3 regions of the Pseudoalteromonas sp. Z1A6 genome follow, and region 3 is predicted to be linked to each of the others. Evidence: predicted binding sites of a transcription regulator. Region 3 holds the regulator's gene; each other region holds the start of a gene.
What was found. The regulator ArgR, encoded in region 3, controls arginine synthesis, uptake and breakdown. The targets are predictions, from matches to a motif close to ANTGAATANNTATTCANT.

Region 1: the regulator ArgR is predicted to act here: its motif matches at 8,524-8,541, upstream of GQR46_RS09025 (arginase family protein).
Region 2: the regulator ArgR is predicted to act here: its motif matches at 1,396-1,413, upstream of GQR46_RS14750 (OadG family transporter subunit).

Annotation. Positions count from the first base shown of each region.
Region 1 is NZ_WTKW01000112.1:154-10,566, reverse strand. Features, by position in the region: gene GQR46_RS09065 (DsbA family oxidoreductase) at 1-182, opposite strand, end outside; gene GQR46_RS09060 (Xaa-Pro peptidase family protein) at 304-1,524, opposite strand; gene GQR46_RS09055 (flavin reductase) at 1,598-2,209, opposite strand; gene GQR46_RS09050 (SDR family NAD(P)-dependent oxidoreductase) at 2,219-2,941, opposite strand; gene GQR46_RS09045 (DUF393 domain-containing protein) at 2,938-3,336, opposite strand; gene ppc (phosphoenolpyruvate carboxylase) at 3,457-6,102, shown strand; gene cdd (cytidine deaminase) at 6,263-7,189, shown strand; gene udp (uridine phosphorylase) at 7,374-8,129, opposite strand; gene GQR46_RS09025 (arginase family protein) at 8,584-9,693, shown strand; gene GQR46_RS09020 (transporter substrate-binding domain-containing protein) at 9,823-10,413, shown strand, end outside.
Region 2 is NZ_WTKW01000258.1:132-5,557, forward strand. Features, by position in the region: gene GQR46_RS14735 (YcxB family protein) at 1-383, opposite strand, end outside; gene GQR46_RS14740 (hypothetical protein) at 516-707, opposite strand; gene GQR46_RS14745 (DUF1328 family protein) at 766-939, opposite strand; gene GQR46_RS14750 (OadG family transporter subunit) at 1,459-1,701, shown strand; gene oadA (sodium-extruding oxaloacetate decarboxylase subunit alpha) at 1,713-3,494, shown strand; gene GQR46_RS14760 (sodium ion-translocating decarboxylase subunit beta) at 3,508-4,638, shown strand; gene GQR46_RS14765 (aldo/keto reductase) at 4,781-5,426, shown strand, end outside.
Region 3 is NZ_WTKW01000226.1:246-6,461, forward strand. Features, by position in the region: gene mdh (malate dehydrogenase) at 1-730, opposite strand, end outside; gene argR (transcriptional regulator ArgR) at 956-1,423, shown strand; gene GQR46_RS13815 (Dyp-type peroxidase) at 1,431-2,330, opposite strand; gene GQR46_RS13820 (ABC transporter ATP-binding protein) at 2,379-3,428, opposite strand; gene GQR46_RS13825 (iron ABC transporter permease) at 3,429-5,060, opposite strand; gene GQR46_RS13830 (Fe(3+) ABC transporter substrate-binding protein) at 5,060-6,064, opposite strand.

The DNA.
Region 1 (10,413 bases), on a different contig from region 3:
AAATGTTCGTTTAAGTCTTGACCTTCAATTGGCATATCTGGGTTTAGTTCAAAAGGATGCCACGTAATATCTGTGCTCATTTCGTCTTTAAGTTGCTCTAGTGCAGTTTCTAGGTTTTTGTAACCCACTACACACCAAGGGCACATTACGTCTGAAACGATATCAATTTTAAAGTTTTTCATATTTATCCTTTTGAGGATTGCTTATAACTAAGTATAAAAAAGGATATTGGGACGAAGTATGTATTATCAATCCTCAAACTAAAAAGAGCAGCTAAACAGCTGCTCTTGAAGGTAATCAGTTTTAAGTGTTAAGCCCAAATGGGTCGTCGATGCTATGGCTAGGCACTGTAAACCAATGGGGGCCGTTGTCGGTCATGTAAAAATGATCTTCTAAACGTACGCCAAATTCATCGGGTATAACTAACATTGGCTCGTTACTAAAGCACATGCCAGGGGCAAGTGAGGTTTTATCACCGCCAACTAAGTATGGCCATTCGTGAATGTCTAGCCCAATGCCGTGACCCGTTCGATGCGGGCAACCTGGTGTTTGATACTGCGGCCCGAGCCCTTGCGCCGCTAAATAAGTCCGTGCGCCCGCATCTACGTCTTCGCAGGTAGCACCGATTTTAGCGGCATTAAACGCAGCCATTTGCGCTGCTTTTTCATGATCCCAAAACATGCGTTGGCGCATTGTTGGTTCGCCAAATACATAAGTACGGGTTATATCCGATAGGTAATCGTGTACTTTACAGCCGGTATCAATTAATACCATATCGCCTTTTTTAAGTACTTGGGCGTCTTTAACACCATGCGGGAAAGACGTTGCTACACCAAATAAAACAATACAAAAATAGTTACCTGGCGCACCTACTTTTTGGTGTGCTTGCTTTATAAAAGCTTCTACTTCGGTGGTGGTTATTCCCTCATAAAGCATGCTTGCTGTGGCTTGATGCACGGCTAAGGTCATATCCATAGCGCGCTGCATTAAGCTAAGCTCGTGAACTGATTTATGCATACGGCAATGCGCAGTTACAGGTTGTGCGTTTATGAGTGTTAAACCCGTTTGCGCTTTATTAATACCGTCGAATATAAAAAACTGTGCGCTTTCATCAATGCCAATGGTTGCGTTTTCATTAATGTTTAATTTTTTTAATACTTCGACAAAAAGTGCATAAGGGTTTTCGTGCTCTTGCCACCCATGAATAGGCCCATCTATTACTTTAAACCCGTTTAACGAGCCAATTTCAAAATAAGGCGCAATGTATTGTACTTCACCAAGGGCGGGTAATATTGCGCCAACCATGCGCTCGCTCGCGTACCATTTCATACCTGTAAAGTAGGTTAGATTGGTGCCAGCGTTTAAATAAATTGCATCTATGTTGTTTGCTAGCATATACGCTTGCGCCTTGGCTATGCGCTCTAAATGTTCGTCAGCAGCAATAGGGGTTAGCGTTTGCGTCATATTACTTAAGCTTGCCAGTGCTTGCTCGCTTGATTGTGTACCTATACCTATGGTGGTCATGTTTTTCTCCTTGGTTTTTAGGCATTGTGCGCAATGTGAAAAGGGAATTCAATTTTATGAGATAACATGCACGCTAAGGTTTTTTTGCATAAGGCAGGCGCATTAATTTATTACTGGTATGGTAGCTATCAAGCCCGGTTACTGCCACTGTTTCTATTGCTTGTAAATCTAGGAAACCATCGCTTTGTAGTGCTGCTTTATCTACATATACATCCATAATTTCGCCGATAACAAGCTCGGTACCATTGATGGCTAAATGTTGGTTTTCTACAAATTTAACCGAGTACTTTAAACGGCTTTCTTGTACAAAAGGCGCTGTAAAGTCGTTTAAGTACTCAGGTGTTAAGCCTGTAGCGTCAAACTCAGACTCGTCTTTATCGTAACGGGCTGAAGTTTGATGAGCTTGCTTATAAATTGACTTATTCACTTGGTTTATGGTGTAAGTGCCCGTTTGTAATATGTTTTCAAACGTATGACGCGGCACACTGTGAGGGCGCATAATCATTGCGACTAACGGTGGGTTAGCCCCAAGGTGAATAACCGAACTTACAATCGACAAGTTGGTATTGCCGAGTAAGTCTTGCGTGCCAATTAAATTAGCGCTTTTAAAACCCGAAAGAGAATTAATTAAATGTGTACGGGTATGTTTTTCAAGTGCGTCTATTTGCGCTTTAGTAAAATGCATTAAAAGTCCTTACCACGGTATTGTAGAGCCTTGCCAGTCTAAATAAGCAGGCTCACCGTTTAGTTTTAAATCAGGGTTATTGTTTGTTAATTCAAATAGTTGCTTGGCTACAAATTCAGGGGTAAATAATTTGCCTTCAGGTACATTCTTTTGAAAGGGCTTTGAAAGTGCTGTATCGGTAGTGCCAGGGTGAAACAGAATGAGTTTGGTATTTTTAGCACGACGAGCAAGCTCTATAGCAGCGGTTTTAAATAGCATGTTAAGCGCCGCCTTAGATGCGCGGTAAGTATACCAACCACCTAATTTATTGTCGTTTATGCTGCCTACGCGCGCACTTAATGCAGTAATAGTACACTGCGTTTTGTGGGTTAACAGCGGCAAAATACTCTGCAAGCAAAGTAGGGGAGTTAGGGTGTTTGAATTTAGAAGTTGGCTAAAATACTCAGCGTCTAAATCCTCCATCTTTTTTTCAGGCATATGGGTTTCGTTGTGCAGTGTACCATTGAATATAATAACTTGTTGTATATCGGCATTTTGCTCTTTTAGGTAATTAGTAACGCGCGCTAAACTTTGTTTTGTGTAGTCAGTATGCAGGTGGACAACACTTGAGCCAGATTCAATACTTTTTGAACTAATACAAACGATCTGATGAGTAGGCGTGTTTATTTGTAGATGTTCTATATATGCATTTGCTATGGCACTGCTTGCGCCGAATAAAACAATAGTTTTCATTTATCACCTTTTGCTTTTAGTCCACATTGGCCATTACTGCACTGAGTATTTGGCATTAAAAAGCGACTGATGGGGTGCCGATACTTAGCAAATAATAGGTATCCGCAGTCAGCGAAAAAGCGAATTATTGGCAAGCGAAAAATTTTCAACCAGCCGTGTTTACCCACTATTTTCCATGCTTCGTAAGTTACATCAAGCCCATAAATCATTTCACCTGATTGCTTTTGAGCTTGAAGGTAGTTCATTGCTTTGTCTTTATCAATATACGGGTAGCGCTCGCTGAAGTCGCTCGCGTTAAGATCTTCAAGCGTAATTAAGTTTTTGTTATCAGCGTGTTTTAGTTGCTGCATTTCGGTGCTACAAAGAGGGCAGTTACCATCGTAAAAAATGATCATGTGAATGCTTTGTGATTATTTTATATATAATTTTTTACGACAAGACATTGCAAATGGATCTATTAAATATCTCTTCATGATGATATTAATAGCACTCCACGAAACAAAGGAGAATGAGAAATGAGTGAACAATATACCGCCTTGCGAGGTAATGTAAATTTACTAGGGCAACTACTAGGACAAACAATCAAAGATGCCCAAGGTCAAGCGATTTTAGATAAAGTGGAAGAAATTCGTGCTTTATCAAAATCATCTCGCAGTGGTAACGAAGACGACAGACAAGCGCTAATAGATGTTTTACATGCGCTTAGTGATGAAGAGCTTTTACCGGTTGCCCGTTCATTTAATCATTTTTTAAACCTTGCTAATGTAGCAGAGCAATTTCATACCGTTTCGCGTTTTAATGACGTTGGCCTTGGTCAACAAAACCCTCTCACTCAAACATTAAAAACGTTAGCTACAAAAGCAGAACAAGGCCAGTTAGACAGTAATCATTTGGCCGAAACACTCTCAAAACTCCACATAAACTTAGTACTGACCGCTCACCCAACCGAGGTTACGCGCCGTACTATTATTAACAAACACGTTGAACTAAGTGATTGCTTAGCGTCATTAGAGCGAAAAGATAACTTAGTGCAAGAGCGAGACAATATTTTAAATCGTATTGAACAGCTGATTAGCCAAGCTTGGCATACCGACGATATTCGTCGCTCTCGCCCAACGCCAGTTGATGAAGCCAAATGGGGCTATGCAGTAATAGAAAATAGCCTGTGGCATGCGGTTCCGCGCTTTTTACGTGAATTTTCAGCGAATGTTAAAGATCAGCTCAGCTTAGAGTTACCAATAGATTACAGCCCAATTGAGTTTACGTCTTGGATGGGAGGAGATCGTGATGGTAATCCGTTTGTAACTTCGCAGGTTACAACAGAGGTACTTGATCATGGTCGTTGGATGGCACTTAATTTATACATTCAAGACTTAAAAACGTTGTGCGCTGAACTCTCTATGTCAGATGCCAGTGATGAGCTTGTTGAGCTTGCAGGGCAGGAATTTGAACCATATAGAGCAGTAATCAAAAAGCTTAAAAATCAGGTTGCAGAAACAGTGGCGCACTTAGGTGCTAAAATTAAGAATAAGCGCAGCGATTCACAAGATTTAATTACTAATATTAATCAGCTTAAGCACCCAGTTGAAGTGTGCTATCGCTCGTTATTAAAGTGTAATATGAAAGTAGTTGCGGATGGCTTATTACTTGATTTACTGCACCGTATAAATAGCTTTGGTTTGCGTTTAGCCAAACTTGATGTGCGCCAAGATTCATCTCGCCACGGCGATGTGTTTTCAGAACTGACTCGTTATTTAGGTTTAGGCGACTACAACCAATGGCAAGAGCAAGACAAACAAGCATTTTTACTTGCAGAGCTTAACTCGCGCAGACCGCTTATTCCAAAACATTGGCAACCAAGCCCTGATGTACAAGAAGTACTTGATACCTTTGATGTAATTGCCAAGCAAGACGAAGCAACATTTGGTTTGTATATTATTTCGATGGCACGAACAGCGTCAGACATTTTAGCAGTACAACTGTTGCTAAAAGAAAGCGGCTGTAGCTTTGATTTACCAGTAGCACCGTTGTTTGAAACACTCGACGATTTAAACGCAGGCAGTGATGTAATTACCACATTGCTTGATAATGTTTGGTATCGCGGGCACATTAAAAACACCCAAAACGTAATGATTGGTTACTCTGATTCAGCTAAAGATGCTGGCATGATGGCAGCAGGTTGGGCGCAGTACGAAGCAATGGATAAGCTAGTACAGCTTGCTGATGCACGTGGTATTGAGCTTGTTTTATTCCACGGACGTGGTGGTACAGTAGGACGTGGTGGTGCACCCGCTGCACAAGCGCTGCATTCACAACCGCCTGGCTCATTAAAAGGTGGCTTGCGTGTAACCGAGCAAGGCGAGATGATTCGCTTTAAATTTGGTTTACCCGATGTAGCACTGCAAAGCTTAAATATTTACGCAGGCGCAGTTCTGCAAAGTAACTTATTACCGCCGCCGGAGCCAAAACCGCAGTGGCGCGAAGTAATGAAGCTAATAAGTGAGGAGTCGTGTGAGCATTACCGTAATGTAGTTCGCCATGATGAAAACTTTGTACCTTACTTTAGAATGGCAACACCTGAGCTTGAACTGTCTAAGTTACCGCTTGGCTCGCGTCCTGCAAAACGTAATCCTAATGGTGGCGTTGAAAGTCTACGTGCTATTCCATGGATTTTTGCGTGGAGCCAAAACCGTTTAATGCTTCCTGCATGGCTAGGTGCGTTAACAGGCTTAAAAGCTGCGCTTGATAAATACGGCGCCGAAACACTAAATGAAATGAGCTTACAGTGGCCGTTTTTTAGATCGCGCCTAGAAATGCTAGAAATGGTATTTAGTAAAGCCGATTGTTGGTTGAGTGAGCATTACGATAATGCGCTGGTGGAAGATATGTACAAACCACTGGGTGTAACACTTCGTAAAGAGCTTCAAGAAGCCATTAGCTTGGTACAATCACTTAGCCCGCAAAAAAGCCTACTAGCCGAACAACCTTGGATTAAGGAGTCGATTAGTTTACGTAACCCGTACACCGATCCACTTAACTTACTACAGGTTGAGCTTTTACGCCGTGCTCGCTCAGAGGAAAAACGCAACGAAGGTGACATTGATAATGCATTAATGATCACGATGACAGGTATTGCAGCAGGTATGCGTAATACCGGCTAACATGTTATTTTGTTAGGTATACCAATTAGTTATTTTGTTGGGTATATCAGTTAAACTTAAAGGGAGCACGCGATGTGCTCCCTTTTTTTGCGTTTAATAACCTAGCAATTAGCGGCTTAACCTTTTAAACTACTTAGCCATTGAATAATTAAAAAATGTTATGGCTTCAGCAACTTTTACTGTACAGCAAGATACAGCACTTACAAATTATCACATCACATTAAACGTAGCGCAAACAGCGTCATTACGTAGTCAATTAAAATCACAACGTGGCATATTAAATTCTAATAATATTAAGCAGTTATGCGCACAACTCAATGTGTCTGATGATGCATTATTACAAGGTTTAGTACCTTTGGCTTCTGAGTATGCTGTTGCGCCGATATCAGATTTTCATGTAGGCGCAATTGTTAAAGCACTTGATGAAAACGATGAGGTAAACTTTTACTTTGGTGCAAATGTAGAATTTAATCATCAAGCATTGAGTTTAGTGGTTCATGCAGAGCAATCGGCTATAAATAACGCATGGTTAAACGGCGCCAAAAAAATAGTTAAAATAGCGATTAGCGATGCACCGTGTGGATATTGCCGCCAGTTTATGAACGAACTCGCTGATGCGAAAGAGTTTGATATTTTATTGCCAGAGCAACACTTTAAGTTGGCAGAATTACTGCCGTACTCGTTTGGGCCGACTGATTTAGGTAACGCGTTTAGCTTGTTTAATCCAGAGCCTCACCAGCAAGTATTTGCAAATGATCAACTAGATGAAAAACTAGCAAGTACAGCATTAAACGCATACGTACCCTATAGTAAAAACTTTAGTGCAGTAAAAATTAGTACATTTGAAAATGGTGATTTTTACGGAAGTTACGCAGAAAACGCAGCATACAGCCCAAGCTTGTCGCCACTACAAAGTGCACTTAGCCAATTATTTATCGCAGGGCTTAGCTTTAACGAAAGTACGGTAAAATCAATTACACTTTTAGAAACCGCAGGCCATGAAAACCAAGCGGGTGTAGCACGTGCTGTACTTGCAAGTTTTAATAATCTACCGGCAATAGAAGTAATTAGTGCGCAGCTAAAATAACCTTTCAAAACAATAAAGCACAGCCAGAGCTGTGCTTTATTAAAATGTGCCATTCTATCGAATTAAATAACTCACTAACTGCGTTAAAAATTATTCATATAGGACAACTATACTTCATAATTTTTGCCTTGTTACTGAGCCATTTTCTTATCGTTATAATAGCCCATTAATAATAGGATCCGTATTAATCAAGTAATACTTTAGCCGCTTCTAATACTACCGCTACAGATTTACGCTCAATTTCACCATGGTCAACATTTGGTATTTCTTGGCGAGTACGATTAACAAGTACGCCTGCTACACATGCTGCTTGTAAACCAAGGGCTGCACACATAGTGAATAATGTTGCTGATTCCATTTCGTAGTTCATCACGCCCAGTTTTTGCCACTCTTCGCAGCTACCTTGTAGTGATTTAGGAACGTAACCAGAATGCGTATCGTAACGCTCTTGTCCTGGATAAAATGTATCGCTTGATGCAGTAATACCAATATGAAAATCGATATTTAAGTTTTTACATGCTTGTACCATAGCTTGTGTTGCATAAAAGTCAGACACAGCAGGGTAGCTAAGAGGAGCAAAATGCTGGCTTGCACCGTCTAAACGTACAGACGCTTGGCTAATTAAAATTTCGCCTTCGTTGATATGTGGCTGAATCGCACCTGTTGTACCAATACGTAAAAATTTACGCACGCCAAGTTGTGCTAATTCTTCTACTGCAATCGACGTAGATGGACCACCAATACCCGTGGAACAAACAACCACCGAATGGCCGTTTAGTTGACCTAAGTAAACATGAAACTCACGAGTTTGAGCAAGGCAAGTTGGGTTGTCTAGGAATTGTGAAATGCGTGCAGCACGATCTGGATCGCCCGGTACAATCGCAAGTTTTGCACCTTTAAGATCGTCAATACATAGTCCTAAGTGAAATACCTTTTCCATAGCTAAGCCTTTTTATAATAAATTGTGTCAATCTAGCATCATTGCTAGAAACGTTTATCAAGTACAGGACGATTGTCCGTTTTACCTTAACTCCTCCAATTAAGTCTTAATAATTTTGAGGATTAATTTGATTTATTCATCAACTATGAATATTCAATCAAGTGCTTATACAAGTAGCCTTGTTGTGCTGTTGACATGTTCAAGCAGACATAATAAGTATCAACCAAGCGCGTAACTACAATTAAATAGTTTATGGTAAATGTTCATTAATATTAAATTAATTCAATGGCTTAAATTTGTATTAAGCACGTAAAAGATAGCGTGTTTATTTATATTAGGCACAGACTTATTTAGCAAAGTGGAATTTATTTGAAGTTTAGGCACTTTTGGTGATTTTGCATAACTAATCAAAAGTAATTAGCTACGTACAGAATAAAAATCGAAGGAGTTTATTATGAGCACACAATTTGAAGCATTTAAAAACAAAGTTGAGCACTGTTTGTGCGCACCTGGTGATGGCGTATACACAGTAAATACTGCAAAAGAGCGCAAAGCCGCACTGCGTGATAAACTTTATGGACAAACTGAAAACGTTGATAATTTGTGGCGCGAGTCTTTAAATGAATTACCAAATTCTCCACATAAAGCCGTTATGTTAGGTATTAGCTCAGACTGTGGCGGTGGTATTTTACGCGGAGCAAACTGGGGGCCACTGTTTGTGCGCTCAGCTTTAATTGATCAGCAACCGCAGTGTCACTCGTTTGATTTAGGCGATGTACGTGTAATCCCACATTTACTTCATGATAAATACCTAAATGATGCAACCATTTCTAATTGCCAAAAAGCCCTGTACGGTAATGAAGATAACGACTATTACGTAAGCCCATTATCAATCACTGAGGATGTATGCGACAGCTTTTACGCGACATTTAAAGATAAAGGGATATTTGGTATTGGTGGCGATCACTCAATTAGTTACCCACTTACCAAAGCGTACTTAAAAGCAAAACGTGAGCAAGGTAAGCGTACCGCTATTATTCACTTTGACGCGCATACCGATTTACTTGTTGAGCGCCTAGGCATAGATTTATGTTTTGGCTCGTGGTGTACGCATATTTTAGAATTTTTACCAGCACCACATCATTTAATACAATTTGGTATACGCTCAAGTGGCAAGCCTAAAGCGCACTGGGAAAGTACCTTTGGCGTTAAGCAACATTGGGCACATGAAATCATTGAGCGCGGCGCAGCAGCGGTTGCTGCCGACGCTATTGCACAATTAAAAGCTGATAACGTTGATGAAGTATACGTAAGCTTTGATATTGATGCGCTTGATGCAGAGTTTGCATCTGCCACAGGTACGCCAGAACATAATGGTTTAACACCACAGCATGCGCTTGATATTTTATCAGCCATTGCGGATGAGTTTCCGATTACGGGTGCGGATATGATGGAAATAGCGCCATTTACCGACAGCTCTTTAGTTGGCCAATCAAGCTCTGAAACGACACTTAGAGAAGGCGCTAAAATTTCAGCCTTTTTAATTAGTGCGATGAACAAGTAAGCTGTAGGAGCTATAAATACTAGCACTATCAGCGTATAAGTGTGCATTACATGACTAAAAACTAGCAGTTCATAAAGCCTCAGCTATATTTATTAAATACTTATAATGAGTTAGTTGAGGCCTTGCTAAATGAAATTATTGATCTTTTTATTGTTCATTAGCTGTATTAAAGTTGATGCAACTGAAATCACAATAGTAACGGAAGTATTTCCGGACTTTCAGTATCTCAATGAAGATAATAAACTCGTTGGCCGTTCTGTCGATAAAGTTCATAAAGCGCTAGAAGGCACTGGTATAAAATACACTATGTTGGCGCATAGTTGGGCCATATCTTACAATGCAGCGTTACGCGATAAAAATACCTGTATATTCTCGATTGTTCGATTACCTAATAGAGAAAGTAAGTTTAACTGGGTAGGTGAACTGGAAAGCTTTGATTCTGCTATTTATGGTCTAAAATCTAGAGGTATAAAGTTAAATACTCTCAATGATGCTAAAAAATATAAAATAGCAGTACTGCGTGATAACTTTAGTCATCACTATTTGCTTGAGAGGGGCTTTAGTGAGAACAAGCATTTATTACTCATCGATAGCCTAGATAAAATAGATAAACTCATAAGCACTCGTCACGATATTCTTGATTTTGTTGTTCTTAGCAAAAAGCAATTTAGCTATCGAATAAAAACTGAGCCAAGGCTTGAGCTACTCGAGCCATTACTA
Region 2 (5,426 bases), on a different contig from region 3:
TTAATAATAATACCTTGCTGAGTATCTATTACTTCGCTTATGTTTTGCCAAGTTAGCTCAAAACTTTTGTAATGATTAGCCGACTTAATGCCTTCTTCATCAAAGGTAAGTGTTACCTCAGAGCCTGACGCTCTGCTGAGCATTTGTCTGGTTACCCACCAAGGTCTGCGATAGTAAAAAGCGACGCACTCTAGTACACCTAGCATGATCATAAACGATCCTAAGTAATGATCGTTTAAAACATAAATGCCAAATAAACCAAGCGCAACGAGGAGTACAAGTAAAAAGTACTTAGGTTTGGCGCGCTTACTGTAGGGGAGTGACTCGTCAAAGCACTCGTAAAAGTAAGGTTTATCTAGTGTGTAGGTTGTTGTAAATGCCATATTGCCTTGCTTTAAATATCGTTTTTTTTATTTTAACAAGCTAGCCGCTAAATGAGCAGCTTTATAGTCAGTGATTTTATTACAGACACAAAAAAACGGCCCTAAGGCCGTTTTTTAGCGATACAAGAAGAATTAACAGTTAGTTTCTTCAGCGTTTACGCCTTCTTTAACATTTTCACATGCATCTTCTACTTTGTTTTGCACGTCAGTTACTGCTTCGTCAATACGTTCGCCTGCGTCTTCTGCATGATTGTCTTCACAACCCATGATAAAGAAACTTGCGAATAGACCGATTAGTGCTGCTTTTACAGTTGTTGAATTCATAATGTAATTCCTTGTAAGTGTTAATTAAATTTTAGTGTTTGTTAGTTGAATGCTTTATCTACCTGGGTGATTTACCACGTAGTGCACCTGAAACTAATGAGATCACTAAAAGTACTAAAAATATAAAAAATATAATTTTTGCTATACCAGCTGCGGCACCTGCGATGCCACCAAAACCTAACACTGCAGCGATTAAAGCAATAACTAAAAATGTAATTGTCCAGCGTAACATTGTTTTCTCCTTGGTTATCAAATTTGCTCACAATAACTAATGCCAGTTATATGCCAAAGTTTATTTTTGTTTTATATCAAGTGGTTATGGTTTTTAACTGTGTTTTTAGTTATTAGTTAGTTAGTAATTTTTACGCTTTGTTATGTAAGTTATTCACACTGTTACAAGTTACCGGTAAATATTCACTAAAAATAACCTTTTTGGTAAGACCAATTAACAATTGGTGTGTGTTTTTGTACTTATTATAAAATTTGGCGGTTATTTTTATTAAGTTGAATAGTTAATTAACAACTTCCATATAACTATTAGCTATAGTCGTTATTTTCTGTATGTATTGTAGGGCGCATGATTGCTGGGTTATGGCATGTAAATTTGTTGAGTGTTATGTTGTTTATAGTTTAATTGGTTTTACCAATTTACAAGATGTAGACAAAGCGACTAGTTTTGTTATTATCCAGTGAATAAATATTTAATTAAATCGATTTTTTATTTTCGATATGGGTTTCAAGGGGGAGAAAAATGGATATAGGTGCTCTACTCACAACGGCTGGTAGCTTAATGCTAACTGGTATGGTTGGGGTGTTTGTATTTCTGTCGATATTAATTGGTGCAGTAACGCTTATGTCTAATTTGGTGACGCGCTATAGCGAACCAGAGGCATCACCAGCTAAATCACCGTCTTTTAAATCTCAAGGTGTGCCTAATGAGCACATCGCTGCTATTAGTGCTGCCATTGCTCAGTACAAATCAAATAATAAATAAGGGGCACACACATGGCTAAATTAAAATTAACAGAATTGGTATTACGCGATGCGCACCAATCATTGCTCGCAACACGTATGCGCCTAGACGATATGCTACCTATTGCTAGCAAGCTAGATGATGCAGGTTATTGGTCTATTGAATCGTGGGGCGGTGCTACATTTGATTCGTGTATTCGTTATTTAGGCGAAGATCCTTGGGAGCGTATTCGTGCGCTTAAAAAAGCGATGCCTAATACTAAACAGCAAATGCTATTACGCGGTCAAAACCTATTAGGCTACCGCCATTACGCTGATGATGTAGTTGAAAAGTTTGTAGAACGCGCACATAAAAATGGCGTTGACGTATTTCGTATTTTCGATGCAATGAACGATGTACGTAACCTAGAAACAGCGATTAAAGCGGCTATAAAAGTAGGCGCACATGCTCAAGGTACTATTTCGTACACGGTAAGTCCTGTTCATACGCTTGATATGTGGCTGACTCTTGCTAAGCAATTAGAAGATTTAGGCTGTCACTCAATTTGTATTAAAGATATGGCGGGTTTATTAAAGCCGTACGATGCTGAAAAACTAATTAAAGCACTTAAGGAAACCGTGTCGGTTCCTATTGCTATGCAGTGCCACGCTACAACTGGTTTAAGTACTGCGACTTATCAAAAAGCGATTGATGCAGGCATTGATATGCTTGATACCGCTATTTCATCTATGAGTATGACTTACGGACACACAGCAACTGAAACTATTGTATCGATAGTTGAAGGAACTGAGCGCGATACTGACCTTGATTTAAATCATCTAGAAGAAATTGCTGCTTACTTTAGAGATGTACGTAAAAAATATGCGGCATTTGAAGGTAGCTTAAAAGGGGTTGATGGTCGTATTTTACTAGCTCAAGTACCTGGTGGCATGCTTACAAACATGGAAAACCAACTTAAAGAGCAAGGCGCGGCAGATAAGCTTAATGAAGTTTTGCTTGAGATCCCACGGGTACGTGAAGATCTTGGTTTTTTACCTTTAGTAACACCCACGTCGCAAATTGTAGGCACTCAAGCAGTACTTAACGTGCTAACCGGTGAGCGTTATAAAACAATTACTAAAGAAACTGCTGGCGTATTAAAAGGTGAATATGGCTTAACACCAGCACCAATGAATAAAGAGCTACAAGAGCGTGTGCTTGATGGAGCAGAGATTATTACTTGTCGCCCTGCAGATAACATTGCACCAGAGCTTGCAACGCTTGAAGCTGAATTATTAAAAGAAGCACAAGAGCAAGGTTTAACACTTGCTGATGAGCAAATTGATGACGTACTAACTTATGCATTATTTCCGCAGGTTGGTTTGAAATTTATTAAAAATCGTAATAACCCTGATGCATTTGAGCCTATTCCTACCGTTGAAGATAAGAGCAATAAGGCAGCACCAAAATCAGGATCAAATAATAACAGCGTTAAAGCTGAGCAATACAGCGTAAAAGTAGATGGTAAAGTTTACGACGTAGTAGTGGCGCAAGGTGGTGAGCTAAAAGAAGTAACATTAAAAGACTCTGAGCACATTCCTCAGTCTGCTTCAGTTGCATCAGGTGAAACACTTAACGCACCTTTAGCCGGTAATATTTTTAAGATTAAGGTAAAAGCTGGGCAAGTTGTTAACGAAGGTGATGTAGTGATTATTATGGAAGCCATGAAAATGGAAACCGAAATACGCGCAATGCATACCGGAACTATTGCCGAAGTGTTGGTTGGTGAAGGCGATGCCGTAACTACCGGCGACGCTATGATTGCATTAGCTTAGGAGCAAATAGAGGATGGACGGTATTTTAAACCTCTGGAATGCGACCGGCATTGCTAACTTTACAATCCCATCGTTAATTATGATTGCGGTAGGGTGTTTATTACTGTTTTTAGCGATAGCTAAAGGCTTTGAACCACTATTATTATTACCAATTGGTTTTGGTGCAATTTTAACAAATGTACCAGTGGCAGGTTTGTCAGACCCAGGTGGGCTTTTGTATTACGTTTATTACGTGGGTATTGATACGGGGATTTTTCCGTTATTAATATTTATGGGAGTAGGGGCGCTGACCGACTTTAGCGCGCTTATTGCAAACCCACGTATGTTGTTATTAGGTGCGGCTGCACAGTTTGGTATTTTTGCTACTTTGTTTGGCGCAATATTATTAAATTATGTACCAGGTTTTGAGTTTACCCTACAGGATGCATCAGCTATTGCCATTATTGGTGGTGCCGATGGGCCAACAGCAATATTTTTAGCATCAAAACTGGCACCTGATTTACTTGGTGCAATAGCGGTAGCCGCATATTCATACATGGCTCTTGTACCAATTATTCAACCGCCAATTATGCGTGCGTTAACAACCCCAGAAGAACGTAAAATTAAGATGCCAGAGCTTCGCAAAATATCTAAAAAGGAAAAGATTATTTTCCCTCTTATGGTGCTTAGCTTAACGGCTATGTTTTTACCGGCTGCTATACCGCTTGTAGGTATGTTTTGTTTAGGTAACTTAATGCGAGAGTCGGGTGTTGTTGATAGATTAAGTAACAGTGCTCAAAACGAAATCATCAATGTTACAACTATATTTTTAGGTTTAGCTGTAGGTTCAAAGCTTGCTGCAGATAAGTTTTTAACTGTTGAGACGATTGGTATTTTAGTGCTTGGCGCACTGGCTTTTGCAATTGGTACTGCATCTGGCGTATTTATGGCAAAAGGACTTAACCGCATATCTAAAACACCTATAAACCCATTAATTGGGGCAGCAGGTGTATCGGCTGTGCCAATGGCGGCACGAGTAGTTAATAAAGTTGGCCTTGAAAGCAACCCACATAACTTTTTACTTATGCATGCTATGGGACCCAACGTAGCGGGTGTACTTGGTAGTGCAGTTGCTGCGGGTATTTTATTAGCACTTGTTGGCTAATAATTAACGTGGTAGTTAATAAATGATTTAGCGCAGTTTACTGCGCTTTTTTTTGTTCTTAATTTGTTCACCGCTAAATGGTTTCTTGTTCAGCGCTTTTTGTTTACAGTAACAGCTCTTCAAAATTTTAAGGATAGTTATCATGCTTCACACACCTTTAGCAAAGCACTTACCTCATGTTAGTAAACTTGTATTCGGATGCATGGGTCTGGGAGGCGGTTGGAATAAAGACGCAATCACTGATGCACATGTTAAGCAAACTCATGAATGCATAGATAACGCTATTGAAGGTGGCATTAACTTTTTTGACCATGCTGATATTTATACTTTTGGTAAAGCGGAGCAGGTTTTTGGTAAAGCATTAAGCGAGCGACCAGAGCTTAGAGAGCACATGTATATTCAATCTAAGTGTGGGATTCGTTTTGAAGATGACTTAGGGCCAAAGCGCTATGATTTTTCATCAAAGTGGATTGAGCAATCAGTTGAAGCATCCTTGAAGCGATTAAATACAGACTATTTAGACGTACTTATGCTACATCGTCCTGATCCACTCATGGAAGCTAACGAAATTGCTCGCATATTTAGTTGCTTAAAAGAAAGCGGTAAAGTGCGCAATTTTGCAGTATCGAATATGCAGCAACATCAAATGAATTTTTTACAGCATGCACTTGATATGCCGATTGTGGCTAATCAAATTGAGGCTAGTTTACAAAAACATCAGTTTGTTGATGAAGGTGTATATGCCGGTAACAGTGACGGTAAGGATCTTAATTTTACGCCCGGTAGTA
Region 3 (6,216 bases):
CCTGTAGGCCTTTAACTAAAGACATACAAAAACGAGCTGCAGCAGCACCCATAGATAGCGTAGCTGAACCACCGCCTGCTTTAGCATTTACAACTTCAGTACCCGCATTTTGGATACGTGGAGTAAGTGCAGCAACTTCTTCATCTGTGAAAGAAACACCTTCAACTTGAGAAAGTAGAGGCAGAATAGTTGTGCCTGAGTGACCACCAATTACTGGTACTTTAACAGTTGCTACGTCTACGCCTTTAAGTTCAGCAACAAATGCTTCTGAACGAATAACGTCAAGCGTAGTAATACCGAATACGCGTTTAGCGTCGTAAGTACCTGCTTTTTTGAATACTTCAGCAACGATTGGAACTGTGCCATTTACTGGGTTAGTAATAATACCTACTAACGCTTTAGGACAGCTAGCAACAATGCCTTCTGCTAAAGTTTTGATGATACCAGCATTTACATTAAATAAATCAGCACGATCCATACCTGGTTTACGTGGCATACCCGCTGGGATAAGAACGATGTCAGAGCCTTCAAGCGCTTTGTTTAATTCGTCTGCGCCAAAGCCTGCTACTTTAACATCTGTTGGGATGTGAGAAAGGTCAACCGCAACACCTGGTACTACTGGTGCAACATCATAAAGTGATAATTCAGAGCCAGCTGGTAAGCCTGTTTTTAATAGTAAAGACAACGCTTGGCCGATACCGCCTGCAGCACCTAATACAGCAACTTTCATTGGAATTCTCCGTAATTTGAGGTAGGAAACATTTGTGGCTCTTAAGATAATGAAATTAGCGACTAAAAACAAATTTATCCTGTCTATTTCAAGTATATTTTCGACCATAGTCGTAAACTTTTGTGATTTAACGCATCAAACTGGCAAGTTAACTAAACAACTGCTGCATAATTATTCATTTTTGTGTAGAATTTGCGGCATAAATAACAAAAACGAATAAAGACTATGCAACCACAAGATAAACAAGAAGCACTGGTAAAAGCATTTAAATCACTATTAAAAGAAGAAAATTTTGGCTCTCAAGGCGAAATAGTTGATGCATTAAAAGATCAAGGCTTTGACAATATAAGCCAAAGTAAAGTATCGCGCATGCTAAGTAAATTTGGTGCTGTACGCACACGTAACGCCAAACAAGAAATGGTTTACTGCTTACCAGCTGAAATGGGTGTACCTACGGCTAAAAGCCCATTACGCCAATTAGTAATCGACATTATGCACAACGAAATGATGATCATTATTCGTACCAGTCCAGGTGCTGCTCAGCTTATTGCGCGTTTATTAGATTCATTAGGTAAAGCAGATGGCGTACTAGGAACAATTGCAGGCGACGATACTATTTTTATCGCTCCTGCTAAAATATCTGAAATAGATGTAACACTTGAACGTGTTCGCATTTTATTTGATACGGTTTAATAGCAAACTAAATTTGTTTTAAAAACCCGACTGAAGGCGCAAAGAAAGCAGAACCCATATCGGCTTGAGTAAAATCAAGCCAGTGGTCGTAACACTCCCCTTCCCCTAAACGACTATTAAGTACTTTTTCAAATGCGGTGCCCGTACAAGCGCATGTAATTGATAACATTCCCTGCTCATACACATCGCCATAAGGCATGCTCTGATTTAATAGTAGCGGTTGTCCGTCTTCGTCTTTTAGCTCGCTACGTGACGCATGGCTGGTTTCAATCGCGGGGGTAATTAGCGTGTTATCAAGGCGCGTACGCCCCATTATTTGTTCTTGCTCACTCAATGATAAGTGCTGCCACATAGTTAAGTCATGCTTATAACGCTGTACATGAATATAACTCCCCTGATCTTCAAAATTGCCAGGGTTACTAATTAAAGCCGTAGCGCGCTTTTTTCTTCCATGTGCGGTGTCGCCACCATAAATAAAACCATTAAAATCACGACCATCTAAAAAGCGAAAATTACGAATTTGCTCCACCAGCTCAACATCGGGAGCAAATAGTTTTAAAATTTGCAGCGCAAATAAATGGTTAACGTCTTCACGGTCAGAGCGAATTTGCACAAATAAATCGCACGGTTGTACGCTCATTTGATGATCGCTATGGTTTATATTAGGAAAGCTCTGTAATTCGCTTGGGATGTATTCAGGGAGGATATGCGGCCAATATTGCGCACCAATAGCAACCATGCAAGAGAGCATTGATTCTGAAAATTGATCGCTAAATTCTTCTTCAATAGCGCTTACTTGTTTTAACTTTGCGCGAAGTGATTCATCTTGACCATCAAACACATTAAAAAATAAGTGCAAACCGTGTAAGTTTGCTTCAGCACAAATCCCTGATTGCGCTTGCGCCATTGTTATTCCTTAGTTTTACAGATAAAAACACAGCGAATAACAAATTAATTACGATTCGAAAAAATTCACCGTGTGAGGTTTTATTTTTATTATAACCTGTTCATTATTTTCAAATGACTGGCCATATTGTGCAGCAACTTCAATTTCTTGTTTATCAATAACAAGTGAATAAACATACGCCGAACCAATAAAGCGACGACTTATGATTGTAGCTCGCTTGCTGAATTTGTCACTTTGGTTATCTGCCACTAATTCTATTTGATGGGGACGTACATATATAAGCCCTACGCTTACGTCATGCTTACTCTCAACATAAGATTCGACTAAACCAAATGGTGTTTTGTATTCAGTTGCTGTTAATACTTCTGCGCTCAAGTATATGCCTTGACCCAGAAACTCTGCAACCTCCTTTGAACATGGATCTGCAAAAAGCTGCTCAGGCGTGCCTTGTTGCTCAATTTTACCGCGATGCATAATGGCAAGTGTATCTGAAAAGGCAAACGCCTCTTCTTTTGAGTGTGTAACAAACACAGCAGATACTTGAGTTGCTTTAATAATTCGACGTATATCGGCAATTAATTCAAAGCGTACTTGTGTATCAATATTTGAAAAAGGTTCATCTAGTAGCAATAGACTAGGCTTATAAGCTAATGCGCGAGCAATAGCTACACGTTGTTGTTGACCACCCGATAACTGATGCGGAAACCTGTCGGCACAGCCAATTAAATGCACAAGCTTGAGCATTTCATCAACGCGTTGTTGCTTTTGAGCTTTACTCATTTTACTAAGCCCAAATGCAATATTATTTGCCACCGTTAAATGCGGAAACAACGCATAATCTTGAAACATCATGCCGATGTTGCGATGCTCAGGTGAGACAAACGATTGCTCATCACTCACTAATTTACCGTCTATAAAAATAGACCCTTGCTTGGCTTCAATTAAACCTGCAATCGCTTTTAACGTGGTCGTTTTGCCGCACCCACTCGCTCCGAGTAGACAAACAATTTCATCTTTACCCACCGTTAAATCTAAATCGTGAATAACCTTTGTGCCGTTATAGTGATAGCTCACGCCTTGTAAAATTAAACTACTCATTTAACTACGCTGCTCCATAGAACGATTAATAAAATACAAAGGAATAAACCCAACAATAACAATAAATAATGCCGATATAGAAGCAAGCTCTAACTGCTCGTCACTCACATACTGAAATACATGAGTAGCTAAGCTTTCAAAATTAAACGGCCTGAGCAATAGCGCAGCCGGCAGTTCTTTCATGCACTCAATAAATACCAATAAAGCAGCAGTAAGCAATCCTCTTCGCAGTAAAGGTAGGTGCACTAAACGCAGTGTTTGTCCTTGGCTTTTACCCATTGATTGGCTTGCCATATCAAGTGATGGGCTAATACGTAAAAAACTCGACTCAATTGCTCCGTGTGCAATGGCGTAAAACCTAACAATATAAGCAATAATAATAGTAAGAATGCTACCTGTAAGCAGTAAGCCAATATCTAAATTATACGGCTCGAGCGCTGTGTTAATGGTGTTCTCTAATAATGTAAGTGGTAACAAAACCGCAATAGCGAGTACTGTGCCAGGCAACGCATATCCTGTGCTTGCTAAACGCCCAGGAATAAGCGGATACGTTTGCTTTGCCACACGCTGATAAAAAACGACAAAAATACTCAACGTAATCGTTATTAGGCTCACAACCCCAGCCACTTTTAAACTTTGCCAAGCGTAACTAAAAAACTCTACATTCCATGCTTTATCAAAGTAGGTAATGGCGTAATTTATAAGTACTGTAATAGGGATTACAAACGCGATAAATAAAATAAAGCTGCAAAATGCCGTTGCGAGCCAAGCTGACTTTCCTTTTAATACATAGAGAGATTCACTATTTACACTTGATTGGCGCTCAAATACCGCTTGGTTACGACGACTAAAGCGCTCTGCCATTAATGCTAAAAATAACAGTAATAACATCACACCCGATATTTTAGCTGCCGCTGTAAGTGAGTAATAACCAAACCACGTATCGTATACGGCAGTCGTTAATGTACTTACGGCAAAATAACTCACTGTTGCAAAGTCAGCCATGGTTTCCATACTTATAAGCGCAAGAGCCGCCACAATAGCCCCACGAGAGAGTACTAAGCTTACTTTAAAGAAACTTTGCCAAGGAGATAATCCCATTAACTGGCTAGCTTGTACTAATTTGAATGACTGCTCGCGAAGAGCCGTTTTAAAAATCAAAAATAAATACGGATAAAGCACCAAGGCAATCATAACGATGGCCCCAGGTAATGTACGTATATCAAAAAACCAATAGTCATTAGGCGATTGCCAGCCAAACCATTCTCTCAGCGCTATTTGCACCGGGCCCGCATAATCTAATAAATCAGTGTATACATAGGCAATAATATAGGTGGGCATAGCAAGGGGCAGCATAAGTGCCCATTCAAACTGTTTTTTACCCGGGAAACTACAGTAAGCCGTTAGCCACCCAAGTGGCAAAGCTATGGCGCAGCTAAGGACGCAAACACCTAAAACAAGCAATACGGTATTGGTTATGTAATCCCAAAGCACGGTATCCCACAGGTGGGAAAACACCTCAGAGCTACCTTGTAGAGATTCAAAAAGAAGAAAAAACAACGGGGCCGATAGAATTAAGCCAGTCGACCACGCAAAGAGCTGCCATTTAGACAGCTTAAATTTATTAGTCATTAAAGATCGAACTTCACCTCATCAATTAGCTTAAGCGCTAACGGACGATATTTACTAATCTCATCAAGTGGCAAGCTGTCTTCTTTAAAACTCCCCCAAGAGGCAACCAAACTTGATAGTTCAACACCCGACTTAACTGGATACTCCATATTTAATGAGGCATACATGTTTTGTGCTTTGCTGTCGGTCATATATTCTATGAGCTTTAATGCATTTTCAGGGTTTTTAGCATATTTGGTAATAACCGCACCCGAAACATTTATGTGTGAGCCACGATTAGTTTGATTTGGAAAGTTAATATTTACGGCCTCTGCCCAACCTTTTTGCTCTTTATCTTCTAGCATTTTACCAAGATAGTAACTATTACCTAATGCCAAGTTACATAAACCTTCTTTAACTGCTTTAACTTGAGCACGATCGTTACCTTGAGGTTTACGTGCTAAATTAGCCTTAACACCTTCAAGCCACTCTTTGGTTTGCGCTTCACCATGGTGTGCAATCATAGAAGCCACTAAACCTAAGTTATAGGGATGTTTGCCTGATCGCGTACAAATTTGTCCTTTGTATTTAGGATCTGCTAAATCTTCATAAGTGAGCTTAGGTAACTCACCAACTCGCTCTTTTGATGAATACACATTACGCACTCGCTTAGTGAGCGCGACCCATTGGCCATCACCGTCACGAAAAGCTGCAGGCACGTTATTATTTACACTGTCACTTTTTATAGTTTGTGTTAATTTTAAATCTTCTAATTGAATAAGCGCACTAAAATTAGAGGTTAATACTAAATCGGCTTTACTGTGTTTACCTTCGCGTTTAACACGCTCAATTAACCCTTTTTTAGCAAAAACAACATTGGTTTTTATTCCCGTTTGTTTTGTAAAATCTTCTAAAATTGGCTGAATCAAAAACGGCTGACGAAAAGAATAGATATTAACAACGTCACTTGCAAAGGCTGATGCCGATGCTGCTAATCCTAAAAAAAGTGTAAATACTGTCTTCATTATTTCACCTAAATAATTGTTATTATCATCGAATTCTACCGCGCTCATTCAAAAAGTGCACACTTTAAATAAATGTAAATATGTAAATAACGCCCAAAAAGGAAATGCAGTGTAAGAGATGTCTCACGGATGTGACAGCTAATGAGTAAAAA